One region of the Pseudodesulfovibrio sediminis genome, then DNA from elsewhere that is predicted to be linked to it. Evidence: predicted binding sites of a transcription regulator. Region 1 holds the regulator's gene; each other region holds the start of a gene.
What was found. Region 1 encodes sigma-54, which starts transcription at its own class of promoters, with help from an activator protein. Its sites were predicted from a motif close to CTGGCACGGNNNNTGCTT; they were not measured.
Positions count from the first base shown of each region.

Region 2: a site for sigma-54 is predicted at 3,460-3,477, ahead of flgB (flagellar basal body rod protein FlgB). Genes of this name have one in related genera too.
Region 3: a site for sigma-54 is predicted at 3,233-3,250, ahead of SRBAKS_RS16480 (ammonium transporter). Genes of this name have one in related genera too.
Region 4: a site for sigma-54 is predicted at 2,386-2,403, ahead of SRBAKS_RS03655 (VgrG-related protein). Genes of this name have one in related genera too.

Region 1 is NZ_AP024485.1:509,582-517,144, reverse strand. It holds gene pyrG (CTP synthase) at 1-613, shown strand, start outside; gene kdsA (3-deoxy-8-phosphooctulonate synthase) at 617-1,420, shown strand; gene SRBAKS_RS02540 (KdsC family phosphatase) at 1,413-1,940, shown strand; gene lptC (LPS export ABC transporter periplasmic protein LptC) at 1,940-2,557, shown strand; gene SRBAKS_RS02530 (LptA/OstA family protein) at 2,565-3,425, shown strand; gene lptB (LPS export ABC transporter ATP-binding protein) at 3,425-4,150, shown strand; gene rpoN (RNA polymerase factor sigma-54) at 4,366-5,775, shown strand; gene hpf (ribosome hibernation-promoting factor, HPF/YfiA family) at 5,816-6,358, shown strand; gene SRBAKS_RS02510 (PTS sugar transporter subunit IIA) at 6,361-6,810, shown strand; gene rapZ (RNase adapter RapZ) at 6,829-7,563, shown strand, end outside.
Region 2 is NZ_AP024485.1:1,153,552-1,161,114, forward strand. It holds gene hflX (GTPase HflX) at 1-1,337, opposite strand, end outside; gene SRBAKS_RS05690 (IMP cyclohydrolase) at 1,381-1,977, opposite strand; gene SRBAKS_RS05695 (tetratricopeptide repeat protein) at 2,548-3,111, opposite strand; gene flgB (flagellar basal body rod protein FlgB) at 3,554-3,964, shown strand; gene flgC (flagellar basal body rod protein FlgC) at 3,965-4,405, shown strand; gene fliE (flagellar hook-basal body complex protein FliE) at 4,420-4,752, shown strand; gene fliF (flagellar basal-body MS-ring/collar protein FliF) at 4,807-6,402, shown strand; gene fliG (flagellar motor switch protein FliG) at 6,406-7,404, shown strand; gene SRBAKS_RS05725 (FliH/SctL family protein) at 7,391-7,563, shown strand, end outside.
Region 3 is NZ_AP024485.1:3,509,432-3,516,994, forward strand. It holds gene pheA (prephenate dehydratase) at 1-937, opposite strand, end outside; gene SRBAKS_RS16470 (3-dehydroquinate synthase II family protein) at 960-1,943, opposite strand; gene SRBAKS_RS16475 (2-amino-3,7-dideoxy-D-threo-hept-6-ulosonate synthase) at 1,954-2,751, opposite strand; gene SRBAKS_RS16480 (ammonium transporter) at 3,299-4,657, shown strand; gene SRBAKS_RS16485 (P-II family nitrogen regulator) at 4,833-5,165, shown strand; gene SRBAKS_RS16490 (EAL domain-containing protein) at 5,291-6,532, shown strand; gene SRBAKS_RS16495 (MFS transporter) at 6,548-7,563, opposite strand, start outside.
Region 4 is NZ_AP024485.1:722,595-730,157, forward strand. It holds gene SRBAKS_RS03650 (NFACT RNA binding domain-containing protein) at 1-1,247, shown strand, start outside; gene SRBAKS_RS03655 (VgrG-related protein) at 1,337-2,332, opposite strand; gene mutY (A/G-specific adenine glycosylase) at 2,444-3,532, opposite strand; gene gpmA (2,3-diphosphoglycerate-dependent phosphoglycerate mutase) at 3,546-4,292, opposite strand; gene SRBAKS_RS17830 (tetratricopeptide repeat protein) at 4,372-7,029, opposite strand; gene SRBAKS_RS03675 (glycosyltransferase family 2 protein) at 7,104-7,563, opposite strand, start outside.

The DNA of each region.
Region 1 (7,563 bases):
CAAGGATCTGGATGGTATTCTGGTTCCCGGCGGTTTCGGAACCCGTGGCGTCGAAGGCAAGATTCTGTCCATTCAGTATGCCCGTGAAAACAAGGTGCCGTTCTTTGGTATCTGTCTTGGCATGCAGTGTGCCTGCATTGAATTCGCACGTAACGTCATTGGTCTGGAAGACGCAAATTCGGAAGAGTTTGACATGACCACCAAGAACAACATCATTTATTTGATGAAAGAGTGGTATGACTTCCGTACCAAGAAGACCGAAACTCGATGTGAAGAGTCCAACAAGGGTGGCACCATGCGTCTTGGTTCCTATCCGTGCAAGCTCAAGAAAGACACCATGGCCTACGAGGCGTACAAAACTATTAATATTGATGAGCGCCATCGTCATCGTTTTGAATTTAATAATGATTTTATTGAAGCGTTCCTGGAAAACGGTATGGTCCTGTCGGGTACGGCACCAGACGAATCCCTCGTGGAAATAGTTGAACTGCCGAATCACCCCTGGTTCCTGGGCTGTCAGTTCCACCCTGAATTCAAATCCAATCCCATGAACCCGCATCCGCTGTTCAGGGATTTCATCAGGGCCTCAAAAGAAGAAAAGGGCAAGAAATAGCTGATGACAGACCTCTATACAGCAAGTCTGGAAGGGCCGTTCATTATTGCCGGGCCTTGTGCACTTGAAAGCAGGGAGATCGCTCTTCAGGCTGCCGAGACCCTGGCCGGACTGGCAGATAAACTGGGTCTGACGCTGATCTTCAAGAGTTCTTTTGACAAAGCGAACAGGACGTCCGTGACCAGTTTTCGTGGTCCGGGCATGGAAAAAGGACTGACAATGCTGTCCGAGGTCAAATCGACCTTCGGACTGCCAGTTGTCACGGACATCCACCACCCCGAACAAGCCGCACCCGTGGCCGAGGTGGCGGATGTGCTTCAGATTCCGGCTTTTCTGTGTCGTCAAACCGACCTACTCGTGGCTGCGGCCAAGACCGGGGCCGTTGTCAATATCAAGAAAGGGCAGTTTCTGGCTCCATGGGATATGAAAAACGCCGTGGACAAGGTACGCGCTTCGGGCAACGAACGAGTTTGGCTCACGGAGCGCGGCTCCACCTATGGTTACAACAACCTTGTCGTGGATATGCGTTCCATTCCGCAGATGCGTGCGTTTGATGTGCCTGTGGTCATGGATGCAACGCACTCGGTTCAGTTGCCCGGCGGCATGGGTGGTTCAAGTGGCGGGCAGCGGGAGTACGTTCCGGTGTTGGCCTCGGCTGCAGTGGCCGCGGGCGCCAACGGTGTCTTTATGGAGGTACACCCCGATCCAGACAAGGCCTTGTGTGATGGCCCCAACAGCCTCCCACTGGACCAGGTCGAGTCGCTGCTTGTCCGTTTGAAAGCCTTGTGGGAGTTGAATCGTGGTTGATGCAGCATTCGAGCTCGCAAGGAATATCAAGCTGCTCGTTCTTGACGTGGACGGCGTCCTCACGGACGGAGGGCTGTATTATGGCGACGATGGTATTGTCATGAAGCGTTTCAATGTTCAGGACGGTCTCGGCATCAAGCTTGCTCAGGCATCAGGGCTTGAAATCGGGGTCATAACCGGTTTGAATCAAAAGCCGGTCGAGAAACGGGTTACCGAGCTTGGAATCAAATATTATTATTCCGGCAAGCATGACAAGGCTCCCCTGTTCAAAGAGATTTGTGACCAGGTCGGTATTCAGCCATCCGAAGCGGCCTTCATGGGTGATGACTGGATTGATCTTGGTGTCATGGCCGTGGCTGGTTTGGCCATGTCTGTGCCAAACGCGGTGCCTGAAACCCTCTCGGTAGCTGATTGGGTTTCCACCCGCCGAGGAGGTGATGGCGCAGTGCGTGAAGCCATATCCTTTATTCTTGAAGCACGCGGGCTCAAAGAAGAGGCCTGGAAACAGTGGGCGGAATAATGCAAGGGCGTCCGGCGTTGTTTTTCGCCTTGATCTTTGTTGTCGGGCTTGGGCTCGGTATCGCGGTCAAAACACTCTTTTTTTCTGACCCGATTATTGAAACCGAGGCCACGTCGACCACTACGGCCAATACACGTCAGCGATTGCTCGAAGAAGCGGATGTCTCCGCAGAAGATATTGAGCTTGTTCAGGGAAAACGAGGGAGCATGACCTGGAAGTTGTTGGCTAAAACAGCCAAGTATAACCAGAGTGTCGGCCTTATCGGCGTTGAATATCCTCAGCTGACCGCTTTTTTTGGTGATGATCGTCAGGAAGTCTATGTCCGTGCCGATCACGGAGAAGTTGATCAGAAAAATGATAATCTGACCCTGTATGACGGTGTCAGCGGTCGTTTTGGAAACATGGCTCTTGATGCACAACACCTTGATTATGTTGGTGCAATTGGTAAAGTATACCTCAAAGGCGGAGTGACGGTCCGTCGACCGGACATGACGGTTCAGGCCACTGCGCTTGAAATTGATCTGGTGACACGCCAAATGGTCGCAGCTGGCGGAGTGGAAGCTCTGTTGGCTCCCAAAGGGCTGGACAACAATCCGCTGATTGAAAATGAAGAGTGAGGTCGTGATGATGAATATACGTATCCTGCTATCTGCATTGGTATTGCTCACAGTGCTTTTGCCCACTACCGTCCTGGCTCAGGAGTGGGGTGAGCTTCGTCAGGCTACCGTCAATCTCAATGTGCGAGAATTGCCTGACAAAACGAGTGAACACGTCCTGACTCTTGCCAAAGGGCAACGGGTAAAATGCGATTTTCTCGAAAATGGCTGGATTGCTGTTTTCAATATAAATGAAAAGGTGCGCGACAAGGCCAAAGCCGTTGGATACGCCAACGCCAAGTATCTGGAAGTTGTTCCCAAATCCGTACAAAAACCAACTTCCAAGCCTGAACAGAAACCTACCTCCCAAACAGTTGTCGAAGCGCCAAGTGGGGAAGGTGAGGTTAAGGCCCCAGTTGCCGATACGCCTCCGGACCCAGTCCTGACCGGCATTGATCCCAATCGTGTTCCTGTCAAGATCACTTCCGACCGCATGACCTATGACGAATCCGGTAAAGTGGTGTCCTTTGTCGGCAATGTGGTTGCAGTGCATGGAGAATTGACGCTGTGGGCGAACTCTCTTTCTGCGTTTCTTTCTTCAAAGACCGGCAAGAAGTTTTCTGCTGACAGCATTGATCGTATAATTGCCAAGGGCAACGTTAAAGCCGTTAAAGGGAAGAGCCAGGGTACTTGCGGTAAGCTGACATACTTTGTGGAAGCGCAACTGCTTAAAATGGAGCAAAACCCTTTGCTTCAGGATGGTCCAAACAGTCTTTCCGGAGAGGTGGTCAAATTCCACCTCAAGGACAACCGCAGTGAGGTGGTCGGCGGTAAGAGCCAGCGGGTCAAAGCCATTTTCATGACTCCTGACAAAATCAAGGGGCAATAATGGCTGATGGACTGCGGGCAGCAAATCTGTCCAAACGATATGGCCAGAAAGAAGTCGTTCATGGCATCAATATCGAGCTTAATCCCAAGGAAGTTGTCGGCTTGCTGGGGCCCAACGGAGCGGGCAAAACCACGACATTCTACATGCTGGTCGGCATTGTCCAGCCGAATACCGGGGAGGTCTCCCTGGACGGCGAAGTGCTTACTGACAAGCCGTTGCATGAACGGGCTCGTATGGGTGTGAGTTACCTTCCCCAGGAAAGCTCTATCTTCAAGAAGCTGACGGTTCGTCAGAATCTCGAGATCATCCTTGAGCAGACGCCCTTGAGTTCAAAAAAGCAGCGGGCTCGAGCGGATGAATTGATGGAAATGTTTACCATTACCAAGCTGGCGGACCAGGCGGCCATGTTTCTGTCGGGTGGTGAACGTCGTAGATTGGAAATCGCCCGGGCGCTTATCCTCGACCCGCAGTTTATTTTGTTGGATGAACCTTTTGCGGGAATTGATCCTATTGCGGTCATTGATATTCAGGAGATTATTTCCGTCCTTAAAAGTATGGGGATCGGAATTCTGATTTCCGACCATAATGTGCGAGAAACATTAAATATTTGCGATAGGGCATACCTTGTCTATGAAGGCTCAGTCATCTTGGAAGGCTCTCCGGACGAAATCGTTCAATCAAGTCGTGCCCGTCAAATATATCTGGGCGAAGATTTCAGCTTGTAATCATCTCTCCACACAAGTTTTACGTATTGTCGATTTACACAATGGTGAATCGTTGGTACACTTTTTTCATGTCAGATTTTGTATCGTATATCGTTAATGCTGACAGTAGTTTATAAGAATATTCTTGCTTCTGTCAGTTGATTGTGGCATAGTAAATCTACATAAATGAAGATTTGTATCAAAAAATAAATTGCATACAGCTCAAGGCATAAATAATGGGATTGGAACTCAGACAACAGCTTAAGCTCTCTCAGCAACTGGTTATGACACCGCAGTTGCAGCAGGCTATCAAGCTGTTGCAGCTTTCGCGATTGGAATTGCTCGAAACAGTGCAGCAGGAACTCATGGAGAATCCTTTTCTCGATGAGAGCGAAACCGAGGCTGATGTTTCTGATTCCTCAGAGGCGATGACAGAATCTCAGGCCGAAGAAGAGCTGGTTCGCAATGCGGATTGGGAGAATTATCTAGGCGAATTCTCCAGCACCTCCAAGCAGTCTGCAGCCCGTGACGCGGAAATGCCGGAAGAGGGTATGTCTTTTGAGGCCAGATTGGCTTCCAAGCCGTCTCTTGAAGGGCATCTCAACTGGCAGATGCGTCTCTCGAATTTTTCCGAACACGAATTGGCTATCGGTGAGATCATCCTTGGTAACGTTGATACCAATGGCTATCTTCAGGCCTCAATGGAAGAGATTCAATCCATGGTGCAAGCCACCGAAGAGGAGATTGAATACGTTCTTTCACGCATCCAACGCCTTGATCCCATAGGCATTGGCGCACGCACTCCGCAGGAGTGTCTGCTCGTTCAGATGGAGGTCCTTGGGTACACGGACCCCATTCTTGTCTCGTTGGTCACAGATCATCTGGAAGACCTTGAGAAGAATCGATACAAGCCCCTTGCCCGCAAGTTCAAGATCTCCATGGATGAGCTCAAGAGTTATCTTGACCTCATGCAGACCCTTGATCCCATGCCGGGAACCAATTTTTCCAGTACCGAGCCCCATTATGTCAGCCCGGATGTGTTTGTTTACAAGTATGGTGAGGAGTTCGTCATCATCTTGAACGAGGACGGCATGCCGCGGTTGCAGATGAACACCTTCTACATGGATTCCATGCAGGGTGCAGCGGGCAAGGAAAAAGAGTATTTTCAGGAAAAGATGCGATCTGCCGCATGGTTGATGAAAAGTCTGTACCAGCGGCAGAGAACATTGTATAAAGTAGTTGAGAGCATTGTCCGCTTCCAGCGAGCCTTTTTCGAGGAGGGTGTGACAAAGCTCAAACCCCTGATCCTCAAGGAGGTAGCTGAGGATATTGAGATGCATGAATCCACGGTGAGCCGTATTACTACTAGTAAGTATGTCTCAACTCCGTATGGGATTTTTGAGTTAAAGTTCTTCTTTAATTCTGCCCTGGAACTGGATGATGGTTCGCAGGTGGGTTCAGAAAGCGTCAAGGCGCTTATCAAGCAAATGATAGCAGAAGAAGACACGAAGAAACCGCTCAGTGACGAAAAGATTGGGGATGAACTCAAGGAAAAGCTTGAGGTAAACATCGCCAGGCGCACAGTCGCCAAATATCGTTCGGCAATGGGTATTCCTTCTTCTTCGAAACGCAAGCAGTACTTCTAAACCAGTACGGTTTGCCGCACTCTAAACCAGGAGGCAGCGTATGAACATCAGCTTCACTTTCAAGAACTTTGAGCCGTCTGATCATCTCAAGGGTTACGCAGAAAAGCGTTTTGAAAAGGTCGCCAAATACGTTTCTGATTCGGAAGCCGATCTCCAGGTCAATTTGCTGGTCGAAAAGTTTCGCCATATGGCGGATGTAATTCTGAATTCGGATGGCATTCACATATCGGCCTATGAGGCCTCTGAGGACATGTATGCGACTATTGACATGGTTCTCGACAAGCTGGAAGCCCAACTCAGAAAGATGCGCGAAAAGCAGAAGAGCCGTATCAGGAAAGCGCGTGCAAACAAGATGGGGCAGATGAGTGTCTTGTCCTTCCAGGACCTCGTTCCGGAAGCTGTGCCTACCATCGTCGGTACGGATGAGTATGTGCCCAAGCCCATGTCCGTTGACGAAGCAGCCATGCAACTTGATGTACTTGAAAATGATTTCCTGGTTTTTCGCAATGCGGAAACTGAGGGCGTAAATGTAATCTATAAAAGAAAAAATGGCGATTACGGACTGATCGACCCTGGAAACTAAATATGAAACTTGGTGACTATTTGGCGAAGGAGCTTGTCCTTCCCGTATTGACGTCCGAATCCAAATCGGATGTGTTGAAAGAACTTATCGCCCCTGTGGGCATACAATATCCAGAAATGGACACGGACCAGGCGGTCCGTGTCCTTTTCGAACGTGAAAAACTCGGTACTACCGGCATTGGTGATGGTATAGCTATCCCTCACGGCAAACTGGAAGATCTGGAAAACGTCATTGTTATTGTCGGTCGCAGTGAGACCGGTATTGAATTTGATGCTTTGGATCACAAACCATGCACGATATTTTTTGTTGTTCTGGCTCCTGAACAGGTGGCAGGTATGCACCTCCGAGTTCTGGCGCATATTTCTCGTCTGCTCAAAGACGAATCCTTCCGTCGGGCATTTCATGAGGCCGAGGGGAGCGAGGCTTTGTGGGGGCTTCTCAAAAGTGTTTAACCCAATGGTTGCTCTTTCATGACGATTGCCAATCCTTTTCCCGTCGTCATTGTCACCGGCCTTTCCGGAGCCGGTAAATCTACTGCGCTCAAGGTCTTTGAAGATTTGGGCTTTTTTTGTATTGATGGGCTTCCCTCGGAAATGTCCCCGAAAATTGCGGATCTCATACTCAAATTCGATAATGAATATCGTGGCCTTGCCCTGGGTATGGACCTCCGTCAGTTGGAGTTTCTTGCTGGATGGGATCAGGCTATAAAGGATTTTGCCGATATCGGCATTTCACCACAAGTCCTCTTTCTTGAGGCAAAAATGGGTGAATTGGTGCGCCGGTACGCTACGACCAGGCGGCTGCATCCGCTTGAAAGCAAGAAGCTTGGATTGGAGCAGGCGTTGGAGAAGGAAAAAGAACTCCTGGCTCCTATTCGAACTGATGCTGCCATGGTTCTTGATACCTCTGATTATTCCATTCACGATCTTCGGCGGGTCATTCAAACCAAGTGGACTGCTCTGGAAGAAGCCGGTCGCGGGATGCGCGTGCATATTGTGACCTTTGGTTTCAAGTACGGTGTGCCCACTGAAGCAGATCTCGTCTTTGATCTTCGCTTTTTACCGAACCCGTATTTTGACAAAAAGTTAAAGCAACTGAACGGACTGGACTCAGAAGTCCAACGATATGTGCTTGGCTCTGATGTGGGCAAAGAATTTGATACCCGTTTTACTGATTTCATCAGCTACCTTCTCCCACTGTACGCT
Region 2 (7,563 bases), 640 kb from region 1:
GCGGAATCCAACTCTTCCAACGTGGCCCGAAAGGCTTCTTTCAAATCCGGCGGCAGACGGCGAATGAATCCAACCGTGTCGGTAAGGACGACCTCGCGCTCCTGTGGAAAGCGGATACGTCGGCTGGTGGGGTCCAAAGTGGCGAACAGTTTATCCTGAGCCAAGACTTTGGACTGGGTGAGCGTATTGAGCAGCGTGGATTTACCCGCGTTGGTGTAGCCCACCAGCGAGACAATGGGCAACCCGGCCTTGGCCCGACGTTCGCGTGTCTGGGTACGCCGCTTCCTGACCTGCTTGAGTTCGGCTTTCAGCCGCGTCAATCGGTCATTGGCCCGACGGCGATCGATCTCAAGCTTGGTTTCACCGGGACCTCTGCCGCCGATGCCACCCATGAGCCGGGACATGGCCCGGTTCTTTCCGACCAGTCGAGGCAGGGTATATTTGAGCTGGGCCATTTCGACCTGCAACTTGCCTGACTTGCTGGTGGCGTGTTGGGCAAAAATATCAAGAATGAGCTGGGTACGGTCAAGAATCTTGCGCTCGGTCACCTTGGCAAGGTTGCGAATCTGGGTAGGTGACAATTCCTGATCAAAGATGATGACAGAGGCATTGGCCTGCAGCGCGCGGACTTCCAGTTCGGCCAGCTTTCCCTTTCCCATGATGAACTTGGGGTTGTGCTTGCGCACCCGCTGGATCATGGTCCCGACACTCTCCAGCCCGGCCGTGTCCGCCAGTTCGCCCAGCTCCTCCAGGGAAAGTTCCTGCACAGGACGCGGAGTCTTGTCCACACTGACCAGCAACGCGCGGTTTTCATCAGACGAGGTTCCCTGCCCATCCAACTGCCGGTTGAATTCATCCTCCATCGCATCCACGATGGAGCCAAGATCAAGATCAAACCGATCCCAGCGCATGGGCTCAAAGACTTCGTAACTTTTGTCCTCCGGATTGGGAGGCAACAGATGCGCCGCCTGAACGACATCGGGAAATCCGTCGTGCACATTGAGCGCAACCACGGAATCAAGACGCAGGAAGACCATATCCATAAGGTCTTCCTGCGACAAAGATTCGTCGGAAAGGTGTGTGTGAAGAAGACGCAAACCACGCAATCGCCCAGAGGATAGCCGCTTGCGCGGCAGTTCCGGGATATAAATGGAGCGGTTGTCACCAACCAGCACCATATTGACCTTGCCCTGGCGGTCTATGAGTAAACCGAGCTGACGACCGGTCTCGGCGGACAGCTCCGCCATCTCGCGAGCCTGTTCATTGGTGTAACAGTCATCCGTGGGATACTGCCGTTGATACAGACGCGACAGCCGTTTTATCTGGCTCGGCTTCAACCCTTGCAGGTTGCCAATGGGCTTCTGGGCGATGACGTATCCCCTATGCGTCGTTTTCTGACAGGTATTTTGTAATCATGGCATCGTATTCACTGACAAGCTTGAATGTCAGCGCAGCCATTTCCTTACGGAATTCAAGGGAGATGCCGCCCTTCTCCTCAATCTCCTTCTGCACTACGGAGTAGTACTGGGGATCAGGGACCACGCAAATGGAGTGAAAGTTCTTGGCTGTGGCGCGCAGCATGGTCGGGCCACCGATGTCAATCTGCTCCACAGCGGCCTTCAAATCCAGCCCTTTGGCCACGGCATCTGCGAAGTTGTAGAGGTTGACACATATCAGATCGAAAGGCTCGATGCCGAAATCGCGCAGGGTCTCCATGTGTCCCTCGTCATCCTTGTCGGCCAGAATGCCGCCATGAATGTTGGGGTGCAGAGTCTTGACGCGACCACCCAGAATTTCGGGGAAATCGGTGACGTCGGACACGGAGGTGACAGGCAGTCCTGCTTCGGACAGCATTTTCTTGGTGCCACCGGTGGATACCAATTCACAACCATTGTCGATCAGAAATTTACCGAATTCGGCCAGACCGGATTTATCGGTAACGGAAAGAATCGCCTTTTTGACGGGCAACAGGTTCATAACGCACCTCTCTTGATGTTTTGAGAGTTGGTGCCAGATTTAGGGCAGGAAAGCAAGCAACAGAGGCACCTTAACACTGTTAAAAAACGAAATTGCAAAACATGATATACACCGTACTATTTCGACCGGAAAAGGATAAATGAATGAACTGGCGCATTTTCAGAATGATGTACAGCACATATGCAACATTCAACATGAAAGGACCTTCATGCATTCATCCCTGCAAACAGGTTCAAATCAATACAATAAATACGTGTTCCCTGAAAACATATGGCGCACATTCATCTGATACAGCCTCGTGTGCATATGAACAGAGGCACCGTACAGACCGTTCAGCAGAGTGGGAAGAAAAGACATGGGAATAGACAAGACCGCCGCACAGGTTTCCCATGCGAGGATGTGTATATTCAGCAATATACCGGAACAGACGATCCTGCAGGCGTCAAAGACGCACCCACAATTCACGTACCTCGGCAATCATGCGTTATGAACGGCCTGCCGCAATGGCTGGTTTCCCGCCCCGCCCATACTGAACAGGACGGGAAACCAACGGGGAGGGGAGACCGTAGTTTAGGACTGGATCTGCGCGAGCATTTCCTTGGCGGATTCGTTGTCCGGGGACATTTCGAGGATTGTCTCGAGCTGTTCACGGGCCGCGTCTCTTTGATCAAGAACCACGAGACATCCTGCCAGGGAGTAACGCACTTCCTGCTTACCCGGGTCGATTTCGAGGTATCCTTCAAGATACGGGACGATCTCTGCCACACGATCCAGTTCATGGCCGAGCCTGATCAGACTGAACAGGGCAACCATGTTTTCGGGGTTCAGCTTGACCGCTTCGACGAACATGGAAAACGCTGCTTCCTGTTCGCCGTTTTCCATGCGGATAAGCGCTATCCCGGAAAGACTCTTGTCGGTGGGCTCAATGTTGTGAGCTTTTTCATACATGACCATGGCATCGGCCAGATCACCGCGCTGAACAGCGACGGTAGCCAAGCCGAGATACGGGTCGGGGTGGATGCCATTGGAGCTGACGGCTTTCTTGTAATACTCTTCAGCCTTGTCCAGCTCACCCATGAACAGGTAGCACTCACCGAGTTCCTTGTTGATTTCGTAATCCAGATGACCACTCATAATTTTCCCCTCCATTTCTCCTTTACCCGGAGGGCCGGGTGAAAAAGTCTCCTTGGCCACACTTGGCCGACAAAAACCTAGCAATGCCCGTGCCAAACAATCCGGCAATACCACGAAACGCATGGCGGATTACGACACAACATTGTGATATACATAAGTTTTTAAAACACACACTCACTGAATGAACGCCAGACTACCACAACCTGATTTTGGCAATGCGGCATTTTCTGCCTTAACATTACATAAGGTAAATCCGCCTGCCCCCCCTCAAATGCGTCCACACATGGCAAAATGACGCCGGATTGCGTCTCAACATTTTTTATCCTTTATTTACAGAGTATTACACAAATGGAACGGGAGTTGCTAAACTCCATGCGTGTTTGACGGGAATACGACCCTGTCAGCAACAGAAAACAGAGAGATAATGTAGGAGGATCAAGGCATGCGAGGACTTTTTGAACGTCACATCCAATTGACAGGCAAGGTCATGGACCTGCGTCTGCAACGTCAAAATCTCGTCACGGCGAACATCGCCAATGTGAATACTCCTGGTTACAAGGCCCAGAGTCTTGAATTCGAAGAGAAGCTGCAAAGCGCCCTGAACCAGAATGCCCTGGGTAAAATGACCCGCACCGCATCCGACCACATGCCCACGGAATTCAGCACCGCCGGTTTTAAAGGGGATGGCCTGGAGGCATTCAAGGCCCGGGAGATTCATGGACAGGACTCTGTGAACCTGGACAAGGAAATGGCTGAGAATGCGAAAAACACCATGATGTACAACGCGCTCAGCTCGATTATCAAAAAGAATTTTCAAGGCATGACCAAAGTCATTCAGGAAGGGAGTAAATAAATGGACTTCATGACTGCAATGGACATCAGCTCGTCCGGCCTCAAGGCTCAAAGAGCACAGCTCAACGTCATTTCAATGAATATGGCGAATATTCGAACAACCAAGACTGCGGATGGCGGACCATACCAACGCAAGTCAGTATCTTTCGAATCCACGCCGGTGTACTCGCCGTTCGCGCAGGAAATGCACGATCAGCTCAACCGCGACCTTCATGGCGTCAAGGTCCTTGGCGTTACCGCAGACCAACGCCCTTTCAAGCAGGTTTACGAACCGCATCATCCGGATGCAAACGACCTGGGATATGTCACCTACCCCGATATCAACGTTGTCGAGGAAATGACCAACATGATGCAGGCCATGCGCGGCTATGAGGCCAATGTTCAAACCATTCAGGCCGCAAAGCGCATGTTCCAGAAAGCCCTGATGATAGGCAACGGTTAAAAAGGAGAAGAACCATGGTCGTCAAAAGTGTTGCAATAAACGCATACCAGCATGCCCTGAACGCCAACCGTCGAACGGCATTGGAAAAGCAGGTCTCCAACAAGCTGCAAAAGCCTCAGGAAGAGGCCCAGGGATTCACGGAGACACTTCAGCAGTCGCTGAAAGGCGTCAACGACATCCAGACCGAGAAAAAGCATATGATCGAAGAATTCGCATCAGGCAAATCGCAAAACGTCCATGAGCTCATGATCACCATGCAGAAAGCGGGACTGACCATGCAGATGACCGGCGCGGTACGCAGCAAGATCATGCAGTCCTACAAAGAAATAATGCAGATGCAGTTCTAGAGAACTCTGTCAGCCCAGTAATACACACACCTTTCAAGTTGCGGGAGAGAGAAGATGCCTCCGTTCGTCGAAGAATATTGGTCAAAAATCAGTGGACTCTGGTCCGAACGCACCGTGTCACAGCGTATCCTGATCGGTGGCCTGGCTGCTTCGGTCATCATCGCCTTTGCGCTCATGATCTATTGGATGAACAAACCCGATTACCGCGTCCTGATGACCAACCTCTACCCCGAGGACGCCTCGCGGGTCGTGGGCATGCTTCAGGCAGCCAAGGAAGACTACAAGCTGGAAAACGGCGGCAAGACCGTCCTGGTCCCGGCGAACCGTGTCTATGAACTGAGGCTCCAGGTGGCGGGCGAAGGCAACCTACACGGACAGGGTATCGGTTTCGAAATTTTTGACGACATTCAGATCGGCCAGACCGATTTTGTCCAGCACGTCAACTACCAGCGCGCTCTTCAGGGCGAACTGGCTCGCACCATCACGGAATTCCCCATGGTCGTAAAGACGCGCGTGCATTTGGTCATCCCGCAAAAATCCCTTTTCATCGAAGACCAGATCTCCCCGTCAGCTTCCATCGTCCTGCAACTCAAGGATGACGGCAAGCTTGAACCGAATGAGACTCAGGGTATCGTCAATCTCGTTTCCATGGCTGTCGAAGGCCTTGAGCCCGCATCCATCACAGTCACCGACATGAAGGGCCGCCCGCTCTACACCCCGGAAGACGAGAACAACGGTCTTTCCCTGTCAAATGCCCAGCAGCTCCACAAGGCGAGCGTCGAAGCCAAAATCCAGCGTCAGATTCTTGAACTCCTCGGCCCTGCTGTCGGCCCTGACAAGGTCATCGCCCGCGTCAACGCTGATCTCGATTTCAGCCAGCGCACCCTGCGCAACGAAACCTTTGACCCGGACGGCTCGGTTGTCCGATCCGAGACCCGGTCCGAAGAGACAACGGCCGGTGCCGCTTCTCTGGCTGGCGGCGAACCAGACGCCAACTTCCGCGGCGACGGATTTGCAGGCACCCGGACCACCCAGGACTCAACACGGGAATCCCGGACCACCAACTTTGAAATCAACAAGACTGAAGAATCCGTCGTGACCCCGGTTGGGGAGTTGAAACGTCTCACGGTTGCGGTTATCCTGGATGGCACATGGGAAACGAATCCGGACACCGGAGAATCCGTTTACACACCGCGTACGGCTCAGGAAATTGAACGCATAAGAAACCTGATTGAAAACGCCGTGGGGTTTGACTCCACGCGCGGGGACACCATCGAGGTTTCAAACATCTCCTTTGGCGAGCCTGAAATCTATGATGCGGACTCCGTCCTGCGGACCATGCTGGAATACGCTCAGCGTCTGGGCAAGCCGTTCCTCAACGGCATACTGATCTTTCTCTTCCTCATCCTGGTTGTGCGCCCGGTGGTCATGGCTCTTATCAGACCCCGTGTGGCAGAACAGGAGATCGAAGAGATGGCCGGTCTGCCCGGTGCCGAACGACTGGCTCTGGAAGAAGAAGAGATGGACGAAGAGGCTCTGGACGCATCACGACGCTTGGAAAATGCCAAGAACCATGCTGTTCAGTTGTCTGATGAAAATATTGACCAGGCCGTGCAACTGCTCAAGACCTGGCTGACTCAGGAGGCTTAGACCATGGCTGACTTCACCGGACCCCAGAAAACAGCCATCGTGCTCCTCGCTCTTGGCGAGAAGTTTACGGGGGAAGTGTTCAAGCGGATGGAGCGCAATGAGATTGCGGCCGTGTCCAAGGCCATGCTCGAAACCGACTCCGTGCCCAAGGAAGAGGTCCTCGAAGTGCTCAAGGAGTACAACGAAGCCCTTGTCTACGGTGCCGAGCTTCTGGTGGGTGGCCCGGAACAGGTCAAGCGTCTGCTGACCAAGTCTCTGGACGCGGAAACCGCCAAATACATCATGGACTCCCTGGACCTGGACACCGGCCCCACGCCCTTCCAGGAATTGGAGAACGTCAGCCCGCGCATCCTGGCCCAGATCTTGCGGAACGAACACCCGCAGACCCTGGCCCTCATTCTGGGACATCTGCATCCGGATCAGGCAGCCGAACTCATTCAAAACCTGCCCGCCGGCGTCCGCGCCGAAGTACTCATGCGCCTGGCCAAACTGGAAGCCGTTGCCGAAGAGATGCTTATGGAAGTCGACAAGGTTCTGCAGAGCCAGCTCATCGCCATGGGCGGCAAGGAAGGCAAAAAGGTCGGTGGTGTCAACTCCGTTGCTGAAATTCTCAACGCCGTGGACCGCAACACCGAGGAAGAGGTCCTCTCCGAAATCGAAGAGGAATCCACCCAGATGGCCGAGGACATCAGAAACCTCATGTTCGTTTTCGAAGACGTCAAATCCGTTGACGATGTCGCCATTCGCGAACTGCTCAAGGAGGTTTCCAACGAAGACCTCACCGTGGCGCTCAAGGGTGCCTCCGAAGACCTGCGCGACAAATTCTTCAAGAATCTGTCGGAACGTGCGTCTGCAATGATCAAGGAAGACCTGGAGATCATGCCGCCGAAGAAGCTTTCCGAAGTCGAAGCGGCGCAGCAGTCCATCGTCAAGACGGTCCGCCGTCTGGAAGACGAGGGCAAGATTGTCATCAGCAGAGGCGGCAGCGATGTCTTTATCTAGATTCGGTACACGCAACCCCAATCTCACGGGCAAGGTGGTCATGGGTATGACCACACCCGGCCCTGACGAGATGACCATTCAGGAGATTGAAGGCAAGCGCCAGATCATGTGGGACGACGCCACCAATGAGGAATACCTCAACAGGGTCAAGGACAAAGC
Region 3 (7,563 bases), 760 kb from region 1:
CAAGTTTGGACATGTTGATGGATTGGTGCGCCATGGTGGTCAACACACGGGCCAAAGCACCGGGGCGATCGGGCAGGGTAAAGAGTATGGAGGTCTTGTCCCGTCTGTCTTCCTGCGATGGGGATGCGCCGATGATCAGGAACCGGGTCCAGTTGTCGGGCAGATCCTCAATGGATTGCGCCAGCACGTTCATGCCATACATGTCCGCCAGTTTGAGATGACCGATAACGGCGGCAGCTTTTTTGCCCGCCACGACCTTGGCTGCCTCGGCAGTGGATTCCATGGGAATGGTCGGCACGTTGGGGAGATGGTTTCTGATCCAGTCCCGGCATTGTCCGAGCGGTTGCGGATGTGAGTAGATCACTTCCACGTCTTCCACGTTTTCGGCGTTGGATATGAGTGAATGGCTGATGCGACTGAAGACTTCCGCCTGGATGTAGACCTTGTATTTCATGAACAGGTCAACCACCTGCCCCACAGTGCCTTCAATGGTGTTTTCGAGCGGGATTACACCGAGTTCGGCGCCTTCTTCGGCCACGGCCCGGAAGATCTCCTCAAAGTTGGCCTTGGGCGTCAGCGAGGCCGCGGACCCCATGTGCTCGATGGCGGCAAAGTAGGAAAACGTGCCTTCCGGCCCGAGGTAGACCACTCGTTCCGGGCGTTGCAGGTGGCGGGATGAGGACATGATTTCACGGTAAATCGTGCGCAGATGCTTGTCCGGGAGCGGCCCGGGGCTTGAGTCCGCGATCTTGTCCATGACTTCCTGTTCACGAAAGGGCTTGTAGATGGGTTCGTCGTTGGCGGCCTTGTAGCGGCCCACGCCGAGACTCACCTCGGCCCGCTTGTTGAGCAGGTCCACGATCTGTTTGTCGAGGGAATCGATCTCGACTCGCAGCTCGCTGAGATCCGGTATGTCTGTCTTGTCTTTATCAGTCATGACTATCTCCGAAAGAAGGGGACTAGCCCTCTTTGATTTCCTCTGTGATACGCATGCCGAAGTGGCGGCCGGCTTCATCGGTCTTGACCATGATCTTGTCACCGACCTGGAGGGAGACCACCGAGACCGGTTCGCCCTTGTCGCTGACAACGCGGATGGTTTCGGCATTTTGCAGGAACACCTGTCCGGTCTTGACGCCTTCCTGCGTCTTCACTTCCGCCTTGATGAGCAGCATGGGGCGGATTTCCACTTTTACGCGGCCCACAGTGGCCAGGGATGTCGCGCCGTCGGCACCCACGATGAGGACATCGTCTCCCGAGGCCAGCTCTTCAAGATAGGTGGTCTTGTCGCCGGGCATCTGGGCATAGGCGTGCACCGCGCCCGCATTGATGCGGAAGGGACGGGCAGCCACATAGGGGTTGGATTCGGTTTCGGCGTGGACCAGGAAAGAGAAGGCGGAGGAGTTGCCGATGAGCATACCCTGGCCTTTCTTTAATATGGAGATGGTGTCCACGCATACACGGTGGCCGAGGCCGGTGGATTCGATTTCGGTGACAGTGGCGGCTTGCAGATCCATGGTGCCCTGGGAGAGTTTGAGTTCGGAGACGATCTGTTTGAGATCGGCGGCACCTTCGGGCAGGACCACGATGGTGTCGCAGCCACGCTCAAGGATGCCGGCAGCCAGGATGGCGCGGTCAAGGGATTCGCATTCCAGCGCCAACGTATCAACCTGAGCCAGTATGTTTTCCACCGGGATGATCTCCCAGCCTTTCTTCAGGACGACGTCCTTGCCTTCCTTGATGCCCTTGATGGCAATATCCTCGTCGGATTTTTTCTTCAGCTCCACCACCGGCATGTCTTCCGGGGTGATGGTTTTCACCTTGCTCAGGGATTTGACGGCAGCGACCTGATCTTTTTCGACCATAATGGCGTCCACGCCGGATTCCAGCGCCAGGGTGACGAGGTTTTTGTCAAAGGGGACGGATTTGAAAATGACTTTTTTCATGGTTATTCCATTATCCATTAAGATGGTTGAGGGCGGCTTCTACGGTCTCGTCATTATGTACGATCATGTTCAGAGCCTCGACAAGACGAGTGGGATTCTCATGCTGGAAGACGTTGCGACCAACAGACAGGCCAGCTCCGCCTGCTTCAAGGGAATCATGCACCATGTGAAGGAATGCTTCGGTGCTGTCAAGTTTCGGGCCGCCTGCAATGACCACCGGAACGCAGCAGGCGTCGCAGACATGGCTGAATGTATCGATATCGCCGGTGTAGGGAACCTTGACCACATCGGCACCGAGCTCTGTACCTACACGGGCGCAATGGGCGACAACGTCAACGTTGTATTCGTCGGAGACTTTCGGGCCGCGTGCGTAGACCATCGCCAGTAACGGAATGCCCCAGTTGGCGGCGTCGGATGCGACCTTGCCGAAATCGTTGAGCATGGCGGCTTCGGTTTCATCACCAAGATTGCAGTGGATGGAAATGGCGTCTGCGCCAAGACGCATGGCGTCTTCAACACTGGCGACCAGAGATTTTGCGTTGGGGAAGGGGGACAGGGTGGTGGAAGCGGACAGGTGGACGATGAGTCCGATGTCCTTGCCCTGGGCGCGATGGCCGCAGCGGACAAGCCCTTTGTGTTCGATGACGGCGTTGGCTCCGCCGTCCACGACCTTGCCAACGGCCTCGCGCATGTCCACAAGCCCTTCGATGGGGCCGACAGTCACGCCGTGATCCATGGGTACAACAATGGTCCTGCCTGTGTTCCGATTGATGATTCTTTCCAGTCTGATTGCTTTACCGATATGCATGCTCTCTCTCCTTCAAGGTTGTCTTCAAGGTGCAGTGGCTCAGGCCGGCGGATAAAAAACAAGGGCCGCCGGCTTTCGCCCGCGGCCCTTGAAGAGGTTTTTATCTGCTTTCGTAATCCACCATTTGGTTACACAGCACCTCGTCCAAGCCCGCGAGCGCGGCTAAACCAATATCCAAAATAATAGTTGGAAAAGTATGCGTTGGAGGAAGTTGTGTTCATCATGGAGACAGACGCTATACCTTGACGGATATTCTGTCAACAAAAAAAATCGCAGCAAATTCGGACGGATAGAGTATATTACTATATATTCTTGTGACCGGCGGTCATCTTTATCTCTTTTTGACATTTTTTGTAAAATTGACAATTTTGGACTAATTTGGATACTTCAAAAATGTAATTTATTGCAAAATTGTAAAAAAACATTGGTCTAAAATGCACTGTTTTGAGGATTTTTACACTAATAGCAATAAAAAACGAGTTTGGCACGGGTCTTGATAGAAGGGAGGCAGGTTAGAAACGCATTCCATTCAAAGAGGAGTATTGAAATGTATTTGAGAAAGTCCCCGACCCATGTTTCCAAGAGGCTCGCCATCGGCGTAGCCACTTTGGCAGCAGCCCTTGCCCCCACTTTTGCTTATGCTGAAGAAGTGGAAACTCTGTCTCAGTTCCATGGTAATGTTCTGTGGACACTGATTGCCGGTATCCTTGTCTTCTTCATGCAGGCAGGTTTCGGTTGTGTTGAAGCCGGTTTTACTCGCGCCAAATCCGCCGGTAACATCATGATGAAGAACTTCCTGGATTTCTCCGTTGGTTCCATCTGCTTTTTCCTGTTCGGTTTTGCTCTGATGTTCGGCCTTGATGCCGGCGGGTTCCTCGGCACCTCCGGTTACGCACTGGGCGGCGTCAGCGAAGCTGATCTTCCCTGGACTTACACCTTCTGGTTCTTCCAGTCCGTGTTTGCCGCAACTGCAGCTACCATCGTTTCCGGTGGTATGGCTGAACGCACCAAATTTTCCAGCTACATTCTCGTATCCATCGTCGTGACCGGCATCATCTACCCCATCTCCGGCCACTGGGCCTGGGGTTCGCTGTGGCTGGGCGACACTGGCGCTGGCTGGTTGGAAGGTCTCGGCTTCTGTGACTTCGCCGGTTCCACTGTTGTTCACTCCGTTGGTGGCTGGATCGCCCTGGCTGGCGCCCTGGTTCTCGGCCCCCGTATCGGCAAGTACACCGAAGACGGCAAAGCAAAGGCCATTCCCGGTCACAACATTCCCCTGGCAAGCCTTGGTGTTTTCATCCTCTGGTTCGGCTGGTTCGGTTTCAACCCCGGTTCCACCACCACTGCTGACGGCAGCATCGGTTTCATCGCTGTAAACACTTCCCTGGCTGCTTGTGGCGGCGTGCTCGGCGCAATGATGTTCGCCTGGATGCGTTTCGGCAAGCCTGATATCTCCATGACCCTGAACGGCGCCCTGGCTGGCCTGGTCGGTATCACCGCCGGTTGTGCCACGGTTTCCCCCGTCGGTTCCATCATCATCGGTCTGATCGCTGGTGTCCTGGTTGTCCTGGCCATTGAATTCATCGACAAGGTCCTGAAGATCGACGATCCGGTCGGTGCTTCTTCTGTCCACGGCGTCTGCGGTGCCTGGGGTACCATCGCCTGTGGCCTGTTCAACACTGACGGCGGCCTCTTCTACGGCGGCGGCGTGGCTCAGCTCGGCGTACAGCTCATCGGTGCAGGCGCAATCTTCGTTTGGGCATTCGGTGCAGGTTACATCCTCATGGCTCTCGTCAAGGGCATCTTCGGCCTCCGCGTGAGCAAGGAAGAAGAGCTCAAGGGTCTGGATATCGCAGAACATGGTTCCGAGTCCTACAACGGATTCCAGCTCTTCTCTAACGAGTAGGCAGCATTGTTGAAGATGGCCAGAGTGCTTGTTGTTCAACTATGACAACTCTCATGAAAAGAGATCAGGAATCGGCCCTGAATTGAACAACCATTGTGTACCCGAACCATTTTGAACAGCTTGCAAGAAGCTGAACAAAGAACAGAATAAGAGATCATTCAAGGAGATCAAGAAAATGAAGCTCATCATAGCATACATCAGGCCAGAAAAGCTCAACGACGTGAAGCAGGCCCTTTACGCCAAGGAAATCTATTCCATGTCCGTGACCAACATTCTGGGATCGGGCCGTCAGAAAGGATTCACGGAAACCTACCGCGGTGTCCAGATGGAAGTGAACCTGCTCAAGAAGGTTCGTATCGAAATCGGCGTCAACGATGAATTCGAGGACAAGGCTCTCGAAGCAATCAAAAGCGCAGGAGCCACCGGCTCGGAAGGCGATGGCGTGATCTTCGTCACCGAACTTGCCAAAGCGCTGCGTATCAGGACCGGTGAGGACGGAATCCTCTAATCCTGGATTGCGAAAACATATACGTACCGGGGCGGTGACCACACACCACCGCCCCGGTCTTGTTTCGAGAACGAATCAGGCACGGAAACCAACACACCAACCCACATGATCTAGAGGAAATTTTCGTGTTGACCACAGTGCCCGATATAGAAGAGATCATTAAGAATAGGTTTATTCTTACTCACTTTCAGCCCCAGGTTTCCCTCAAGCGGAAGGCCGTTGTCGGGCTGGAGGCTCTGAGCAGAGGATTCGACCCTCAAAGCGGAGAGATTATACCTCCTACTCTGCTGTTCGAGCAAGCCCGGGACAAGGCATCCCGGCTCGCACTGGACCGGGCTTGCCGAACGAACGCAGTCGAAGCATTCGCCGCCCTCCACCGAAGAGACAAAAGTGTCATGCTCTCCATGAACATGGACGCTACCTGCATAAACGAAGAGACCCGAGGCTCCAATCACATTCTCAATTTGGTGAACCGGTGTGGCATTAGCCCGAATTCGGTTATCATCGAGATCATTGAATCGCAGTGTGATGACATGGATGCGCTCATGGCCTTTGTCAAATTCTATCGCAAGCACGATTTTCTTATTGCCCTGGATGATGTCGGAGCCGGATTCTCCAATCTGGATCGTATCCCGACGCTCAAGCCCGACGTCATCAAACTCGATCGATCGCTCATCAGCAATGTGGACAAGCATTTTCACAAGATCGAAGTGGTACGGAGCTTTGTGCAGATGTCCAACCGACTGGGATGTCTGGTGCTGGCTGAAGGCGTAGAACGCGCCGAGGAAGCCATGTGTCTGCTCTCCAATGGTGTGGACGTGTTTCAGGGATACTATTTCGCTCGACCTGCTCCGGGTCTGGATGCGGTGCCCGGCATGGCGTCCAAAGTGGATGCACTGGCCGAAAAGCATCGCGAAAACCGGACACAGCAGATTGCCGACGACAAGCGGCTGTACTCCAGTTATCATCTGACAGTGTTGACCATGTGTCAGGAGTTGGCCGAAAGTCCCTACAAGGATATGGGCAAAAACCTGTCCGGATTCATTGAGACCTACGACAACGTGGAATGTCTGTATGTCCTCGATATGAAAGGGAACCAGATCTCTGACACCATCTGTGATCCGACACGGCTTAAAACGAGCAAGCGGTTTCTCTATGAACCCGCTGCCATTGGCATGGATCATTCGCTCAAGGAATATTTTCTTCCCATACAGGCCGGACTGGAGAAGTTCACCACACAGCCTTATATCTCATTGGCGTCGGGCAACCTGTGCACGACCATTTCCCATGTTTTCTACCACAAGAGCAGCGGCCGCCATCGCATTCTCTGCGTCGACATGAGCCGTGAGGACAGCTGCATCTGCTGATGCGGGAACGCTCCTCTATGAGCGGCTCGATGTCACCGCTTTGCGTTGTCGTATCTTGGCCCGTGCCGAGAGCAGAATGCCCAGCGCGCTGATTGCCGTCAGTGCGATGAATGAGACGTTCATGGCGTGAACAAAGAGGTCTGCGTCTTTTGCATGAAGGGCGGTAGGGCCGACCATGGTGGCCAGCACGGCACTGATGAACACCAGGCTGACGGTCATGCCCGTGGTACGCATACCTGCCACCATGGCGGAGGCGATGCCGTAATGCTCTTTTTCGACAGCATCCATGATGACCGCAGTATTGGCTGTGGCAAATATGGCGTTCCCCGTACCGCAGGCTCCGAGCACCAATGCGATGAACCAGATCGGCGCACCTTGTTCGAGGAAAATAGCGCCTCCGAGGGCAACCGTGGCAAGGGCCATGCCTGCGGTCGCGACATTGTGGGGAGCCCAGCGCTGGCAGAGCTTTCCGCTGACAGGGGAGAATATGGTCTGCATGATCGGTTGGGCCATGAGGATCATCCCGGCCTGACCGGGCGTCATGCCCTGAGCCACCTGCAGGTAAAGGGAGATGAGAAAGGTGATGCCGAAGGTGGCAGCATAGCTGATGAACTGTACGGTGCTGCCAAGGGCAAAGGCCTGATTCTCGCTGAACAGGGTCATGTCCAGCAATGGAGCCTTGGTCCGACGTTCCCAGAAAACAAACGCCGTCAACGACAACAATCCGCCCAGGAGCATGGATTTGCCGGTGATATTATGGAAGTGCGAGCCGCCTTGCGCAAGCAGGAGCATGCCGAGTGCACAGAGGATCGCACCGATGAAATCAAAGGGCGGACATTTTTTGCGGACGGGTTTGACCGGCAACACGTAGATGACCATGATCAGGCAGAGCACACAGGGGACGGCGCCGATGTAGAAAATTGCCCGCCAGCCCATTTCTGTCGCGATCATACCGCCAAGCCACGGGCCTGCGGACAAGCCGACATAGACTCCGGCAGAGGCTATCCCAAGGGCCATGGCGCGGCGCTGTC
Region 4 (7,563 bases), 210 kb from region 1:
CTCTGCGCCTGGCACTGAAGCTCACCCCCAGAGATGAGGACAAAGCTGGAAACTTTCTGGTCATCGACTGCCGCTCCGACATGCGTCTTGTCGATGAACTGGAGCCGGAATTCGGTGTGCAGCCGGAATGGCCCGCACTGGAAGACGCCATGGATGACCCCGATATCTGGCGTCAGTATCCGCATATTTCTCCCCCACTACGCAAAGCCCTGCAACGCCTCTCGGAAGCGGAAGCGCACTCCCTGTATTTTGCGGTGGCGACCGGTTCGGCCTGCACGTTTTATCTGCCCAAGATGAAAAACGGATGGGCACCTCCACAGGTCTGGTCATGCCATGAGATGGAAGAGACCTGTCCGTCAGCGCTGGAAGCGGCCAATATCCATGGAGAACGCACACTCTTCCCCCTCATGGAGATGGAAGAAGACAAACCGCAGAAAACCCTTCTCAAACGGGCCAGAAAGAAAATCAATCGCAACCTTGCCCGGTTGGATGAAGAAGAAGCCCGGCTCAAGTCTCTCCAGGCCGAACAGATCAAGGCGGAGGCATTGCAGGCGGAACTGTATCGTTTCAAGGACGCCAGAGAGCTTGAGAAAATAGAAGTCACCCACCCTGTCCATGGTCCCATGGTGGTCCCTCTCAACCCATTTCTCTCCCCCACAGAGAACATGGAAAAGTATTTCAAAATAGCAGCCAAGGCGCAACGGGGCTTTCCTCATATCAAACGCAGACGAAAAGAACTCCTCAGCCAGCTGAACCAACTGGAAGAGGGGACCTATGAAGTGCACCCGGCCATGGCGCAGTCTGCCGCGCCCACACAGGATGGCGCTCCGGCCCTTCCCAAACGCTACAGAGGGCTTGCGGTCTCCCTGTTCCGGTCAAGCGACGGGTTCACGATCATTCGCGGCAAGAACAAGAAAGCCAACCACGACATGTTGAGCAAGGCGTCCAGCCCGTTTGACTACTGGTTTCATGTGGATGACGGCCCCAGTTCACACGTTATCCTGAAGCGCGACCATCCCAATCAGACGGTCCCGGAAACCACCCTCATGGAGGCCGCAGCGCTGTGCGGCCTGAAAAGCTATCGCAAGGACGACGGCAGAGCAGACATAATGTACGCGCTGGTCAAGGACATCCGCAAGGTGAAGGGATTTGCCGTGGGACAAGTCGCTGTGGACAAGAAGCTGGGGACCTTACGGGTGGATCTGGATCCGTCACTGGAAGCAACGCTCTCCAAAGATGCTGCATGAGCTAGTGGAGCCACTGCGTTTCCTCTACAAAAACAAAGAGGCATGTCAGCCATGCCTCTTATTCCAAACCCAATCGCTCTCTCCCCAGATCAGACGATTCGGCTGAGATTTGTCGTACCAAGCATGTTCAACGCAAGCTCTTTTTCCGTGTCCATACGACTTGCGACAGCCCGCTGCACCCGTGCCGTGGATGAACTGAATTGCCCTTTTCTACTGTCGTACACGCCCTCAATAACCGAGGTGTTGAAATCGCCTTCCGACACGCTCTTTGCAAAACGATCGATTACACGTCCAACAATCTTAGCCGCGCCTGTCGGGCCGTGCTGGACCGAGGTGGACCAGAGCACTTCCTGTAACGCAGGCGGCGCATTGTTGAAATCAAGTCCGGTCTGCTGAAGAATCATGTTTCGAGCCGGTTCATATGTCTCCCCGGCAATAAAATCGTGCTGCATTTTCTCGAATTCGGCGGGATTCTCGGCAGCGAGGGCCTTCCATGCATTGGGCATGGCGCCTTGCGTAGACCCTGTGTTGCTTGCACCGGCAGAACGCAGACGTTCACCCCACTCAGGGGCCTTCTCATCGAGGAAGGTAAGGAATCGATCCATGGTACCGGGCTTGGAAGCAATCTGATACTTGCCATAGGACGTACCGCCAACGCGATCATACCCGACAGCCGCCACTCCTGCGTCACCGGATTCAAACTGCGCAGACAGATCTCCCGGCACATAAGGGGTGACCGCTGGAGACGCCTGTGCGGTCTCCTGTCCGCCAGATGCAGCCCTGCTACTCCGAGGGAAGCTCTGACGCTCCAGGCCGCCTTCAGTGCGCATAAGACGACTGATGGTGGCCAGCGCCTCGACCATACGGCTGTCATTGATCATGGATATGTCAAATGAATCAGAGGAACTCCCCTCCCCATATTCATCTGACCCTTCTCTGAAAAGTGATTGCGCCATGTTCATCTGAGCGTCAAACGCAGCCATCAACTGCTTGTTGCGCTCCGTATCCTGCGAAGAGTCAGTGGAACCGACTCCAGCTTGTACGGTTTTCAGAATGTCATTATCGCCAATGTTTCCAACAGACATGCAGTACTCCTGCGTCAAAGTTTTGGCCTCTGGAGAGGCCTCCGTACAGGAGGAAGCAAAGGGTGTGCCTATCGCGGCAACATGATATTTTTTCAGTAAAAAATCAGAGGATCAACTCAGGGTGTCAAAATACTCGGCACTTTTCATGTATTCCACCAGCCGTCTGTGGCCTGCGGGAAATGCATACTCTTCCAGGACCTCGGGGAGAACAAATCCGCCCTCCACAGCTTCATTGAACACCGGCTCCCTGTACGCCTGATCAAGCCGACACAGATAGCAATGCATGGTCACCCGGTACTTGGTGTACGTATAGGTGACAGTGGTAATCTTTTTTTCAGGCATGATGGAAAGTTCGACTTCTTCCATATATTCACGGGCCACAGCCTGTTGCGGCGTCTCGCCGGCTTCAATGCTCCCGCCCGGAAACTCCCATAGGCCGGGCCAGACATCATCGGGCTTGCGCTTCTGAATGAGAATTTTCCCATCGTGTACGAGAACGCCTGTGACCATGTTGATACGAATGGTTTTTTGGGGTGCCGGAAGAACGGGCCGCTGATGGACCGTATTCGCCATATACGCTTTGCAGTGCCCCTGAACGGGACACCGATCACACTTGGGTCGTTTGGAACAGATCAACGCTCCAAGCTCCATGATCGCCTGATTGAAATCTCCGGCCCTGTCAGGCGGAATCAGAGAACACACAACCTTTTCGACACGTCCTTTCCCGCTTTTGCCACGGACAGGCTCCTCCATATCAAGCACCCGGGAAAACACGCGCAGGACATTGGCGTCCACGGCTGGTTCAGGCAATCCATAGGCTATGCTCGAAATGGCTCCTGCAGTATATTCACCAACTCCGGGCAACGACTGAATAGTCTTGAATTCGGCAGGGAATACCCCACCATACTCCTGAATCACAGTTTCGGCTGCCTTGAGCATGTTTCGGGCACGGGAATAATACCCGAGTCCCTCCCACATCTTGAGCACATCCTCTTCTCGGGCGCGCGCCAAAGTGGAAATATCGGGAAACCGCTCCATCCATCGGGAATAATATCCGACGACGCGGTCCATCTGGGTCTGCTGAGCCATGATCTCGGAGACCCAGACAGCATATGGTTCGGGATTCTGACGCCAGGGCAGATCCCGACCATTGGCGTCATACCAGTCAAGCAAATCGTGAGTAAATGTAATTTCGTCCATGACGACTTCCGGGTTACCCCCCCTTGGCCTGGTTTGCAACAGCTTCAGCAGCCTTGGCCGCCGCTTCCTGATCGCCAAGATAGTAGTGGTCAATGGCGTTGAGGTCATCATCAAGCTCGTAAACCAGTGGAACTCCAGTGGGAATATTCAATGAAGTGATCGAGTCGTCATCCATTTTATCAAGGTACTTGACCAGCCCTCGCAAGGAATTTCCATGGGCGACAATCAGCACACGCTGCCCGCTCTGCACCTGGGGCGCGATTGTCTCGAACCAATAAGGCATGGTCCGATCAATGGTGATCTTTAGACTTTCAGCCCTCGGCAAATCCGTCTCTGAGAGCGTTGCATACCGCGGATCATTCCCCGGATACCGCTCGTCATCCATATCGAGTTCTGGCGGTGGCGTATCAAAACTGCGACGCCAGATGAAAACCTGCTCATCGCCATATTTCTGCGCGGTTTCAGCCTTGTTCAGCCCCTGAAGCGCACCATAATGACGTTCGTTGAGTCGCCAAGTGTTGCGCACCGGCAGCCACATGATATCCATCTCGTCCTGCACCAACCATAAGGTACGAATGGCCCGTTTCAACAGTGACGTGTGGGCGACATCAAAAGCAAACCCGCCATCCTTGAGAAGTTTGGCACCGGCTTTTGCTTCTTCGATACCCTGCTCGGTCAGATCCACATCCGTCCAACCGGTAAACCGGTTTGTCAGGTTCCATTCACTCTGCCCATGTCGGATCAATACAATTTTATGCACGAGACCTCCGTTCGAATCGGTTGTTCAGACTCGGAGCATACGCAAAGGAAAGACTTTTGGAAAGATGATGAGAAGAAAATCAGTATCGTTTCGGAGCGACCTGTCGTATCTCTTCATCCAATTGATCGAAGAGTTCTCGTTTTCGTTTGTCGAAAGAAAACGCACTTTTTACGGCGGAAAAAGCCACGGCAACAATGCTTATGATGATCACCAGCCCCTTGCAGATTTCCCAACGCTGACTTTCATCATTGATGAGATCAATAATGTAACTCCCCTGCACATCACGGGTAAAATAAATAAGCGAGGGCAATCCCACAAGCAGCAGCCCGAGGCCAATGAGTTCCAGCCAGATGAAATTGCGGCCCAACATAAGAATAAACAGGGTCGAATCCCGCACAATCCGCAAAGTGACAAGACGCCTTTGCAGGGAATCAATATGATCTTCAATTTCTTCGATAAAACGCAGTGATTTCCTGAAATTATCCGCTTCATTCAACCGCTGTGTCTTTATCCAGTTTATCTTCTCCACACAGAAGTTGAATTCCTTGTTGAACTCCAGCAACAACTTCGGAAACGGGAACCATGCGGCTTCCCTCTGCACCTGACGAACTCGATCCGAAAGATATTCCAGATTGGAATTGATACGCTTGATCCCGCGCTTGACCTCGTTATTCAGCGTTGCCTGGAACCTGTCACCCCCCCGAAGCAATTGATAATAGGCAACGAAATTACTGGTCGTGCCCAGTTGTCTCAGCCGATCGAGGTCTTCGTTTGCCGTCTCGAAATAACTATGATTCTCATCGAAGCGCTTGGTTATGTCCTCGGAAAGCTGATCGACCTTGACGCGCATGGCTTCAACGGCTTCTTCCGCCTGCGCCCAGTGCTCCCACAAGGCGTTCATGAGTTGCACCCGGCCCCGGTCAAGTTCCGGATCAATGAGAATCCGATTGAAAACATGCGGATCACGGCTGATGAGATTGGAAAAAAGATCCATGGCCTGACCGGAAAAGCCCATTTTCACCATGCAGACAGCCTGGCGATACACTGGTTCCTGCCACGATGCGTCCAAGGTATTCGCATGCTTGTAAGCGTTGATGGCATCCTTGAGGTTGCCTTCGATCTCCATCAAGCGGGCCTGAAGGTAGGCAAATATCGCCTGTTGAAGCGGGGTATAGCTCGTACGCTCTGCTTCCTGCCATTGGAAAAGAGCCTGATTGAAATCTTTCCTCTCCAGATAGTAGAATCCCCACAGCGAATGCGGCTGGTAACTTCTGGGATATTGCTGCTGCGCTTCCTTAATCAAGCCTTCAGCCTTTTCCAGGTTGCCACTCTCTATGGCTTTCAAGGCATCCCAAACATACTCCCCCTCTTCCGGGGCAAGCTGCTTCGCCGCATCGATCCACTCCTTGCTCCGACTCCTCCAGACAACTTTCATGGTCCTGAGTTGAGAGGGGGCATTGATCTCGAAAACAGCCTTGGTCATGACCGACTTGAGGTCGTTCTTGTCTTTCATCAATTCAAGAATGGCGCGGGAAAAATTATCGTCGTTCACATCCACGTCAATTTCCGCAAACCCATCCGAAAAATCATTGATGTTCGTCCCGGCGAGAGCGTTCCATATCTGCGGCTGGGGCATATCGAGCTTCTTTGTCGGACAATCCTTTGATTCATGGTTCTTCAAACCACAATAGAAGCACTCCTCGCCTTCCGCCTTCATAAGCGCATTGGGCAGAGCGACCTGCATTGTCCCATACCCAAAGCCCTCTTCGCCTTCCTTGAGGGCAAGGGTACACCAGGAATCCAGGGACATCTGATCCGTTCCATACCGGGCTTCATTCACACGAAACCACTCGGAAAGGAGAAAGCCATCCATAAAACGAACGTGGGGAAAATCAGGGGTCATCCTGTTCCAGTCCAGACCGACCTTTTTCGGCAGGTCAGTCGAAAACTGCAGGTTGTCCTGTGGAGCGGCAGCCATGACAATAGGCCAGTATTTCTTTTCCTCGTCTTCCTTGGACTGTTTGATCAGCGTCATTATTTCGGTGCAAAACGACAACAACAAACGGAAGTTATCCAGAGGGAAGAAAATGGCCCCTTCCTTGATATCCGAAATATATTTGAGCCCGAGTTTCTGTAACAGAAGCAGTATTTCGCCCGAAAAATCCCGCCACCCCAGAATGGCCTCCTTATCAGCCATCCGACCGAGCGGCTTGATAATGAAATACCATTTTCGCAGGGTCTCGTAGTCAAGCCCCTGATCAACGTTCAGGCGCAACCATTCCACGTTGGCAAGACCGTCGATACCCCCGATTTTCTCACTACTCAGGCCGGGAACCGACTGGATGTTCTCTTTCAACTTTGGATGAATGACAACTTCCAACTCATCAGGAGCGACCACATTCTGACGATCAAGTTCCACAGAAAGGGAAACGGAATATTCCAGATCATATCCCACAAGAAATGTGAGCGGCATGATCTGAAAGATGACCGACATGGGATTGAGCCTGCCCCAAACCTGAAGACGGGCCATGGCCCGGAAGACTTCAACGGTATTGCAGAACCACAAGGCCTGGTCTGTATCTTTGGCAACACATAACGCTCCATATTCCTGAAGCGTTTTCTCAACGGAATTATGAAGCGTCCCTTTCCAGGCCACCCATATACCATACCCCGAAGCAACCAGTTTCGACTGGCTGATCTCGGGGAGTCCATCTATGAGTTTGCCAATTGAAGGCACTCGTCAACCTCACATAGGTTCGAGTCATTATCAGGAAAAATCAGACAACTGCGCCACAGGCAGCCCGATTGCTTCTAACTCAATGTATTCAAGGGAACTTCTTTCCCTTCGCTCACCATGCAAAACAGGTTCCAAACCCGTTGCGCCTCATCACTTTTCCCTCTTTTTTCGCACCCTTGCATATAAATCTCAACCTTATTCTTCAACTCTGCCAGGGCCAGAGCAGACTGGGCTGCGTCAAGTTTCCGACTTTGCAGGATTTTTATCAATGCCCGTATACGATGCAGATCAGCGCACGGCACACATATAGACAATTGGTCCGGCCGCCCACCGTACTTGATAGTCAATTTCTCCCGCACCAATCCCACCGGATACTCCAGACATGCGCGCAACCACATATCATAATCCTCACAGGACGGCATGTTCTCATCAAAAGGACCTATGCTCTCCCATGCATTGCGCGTGAACATGGTACAGGACGGGCTGATGAGGCACATCTCCAGGGAGGCTTCAAAGAACCACCCTTCAGGTTTG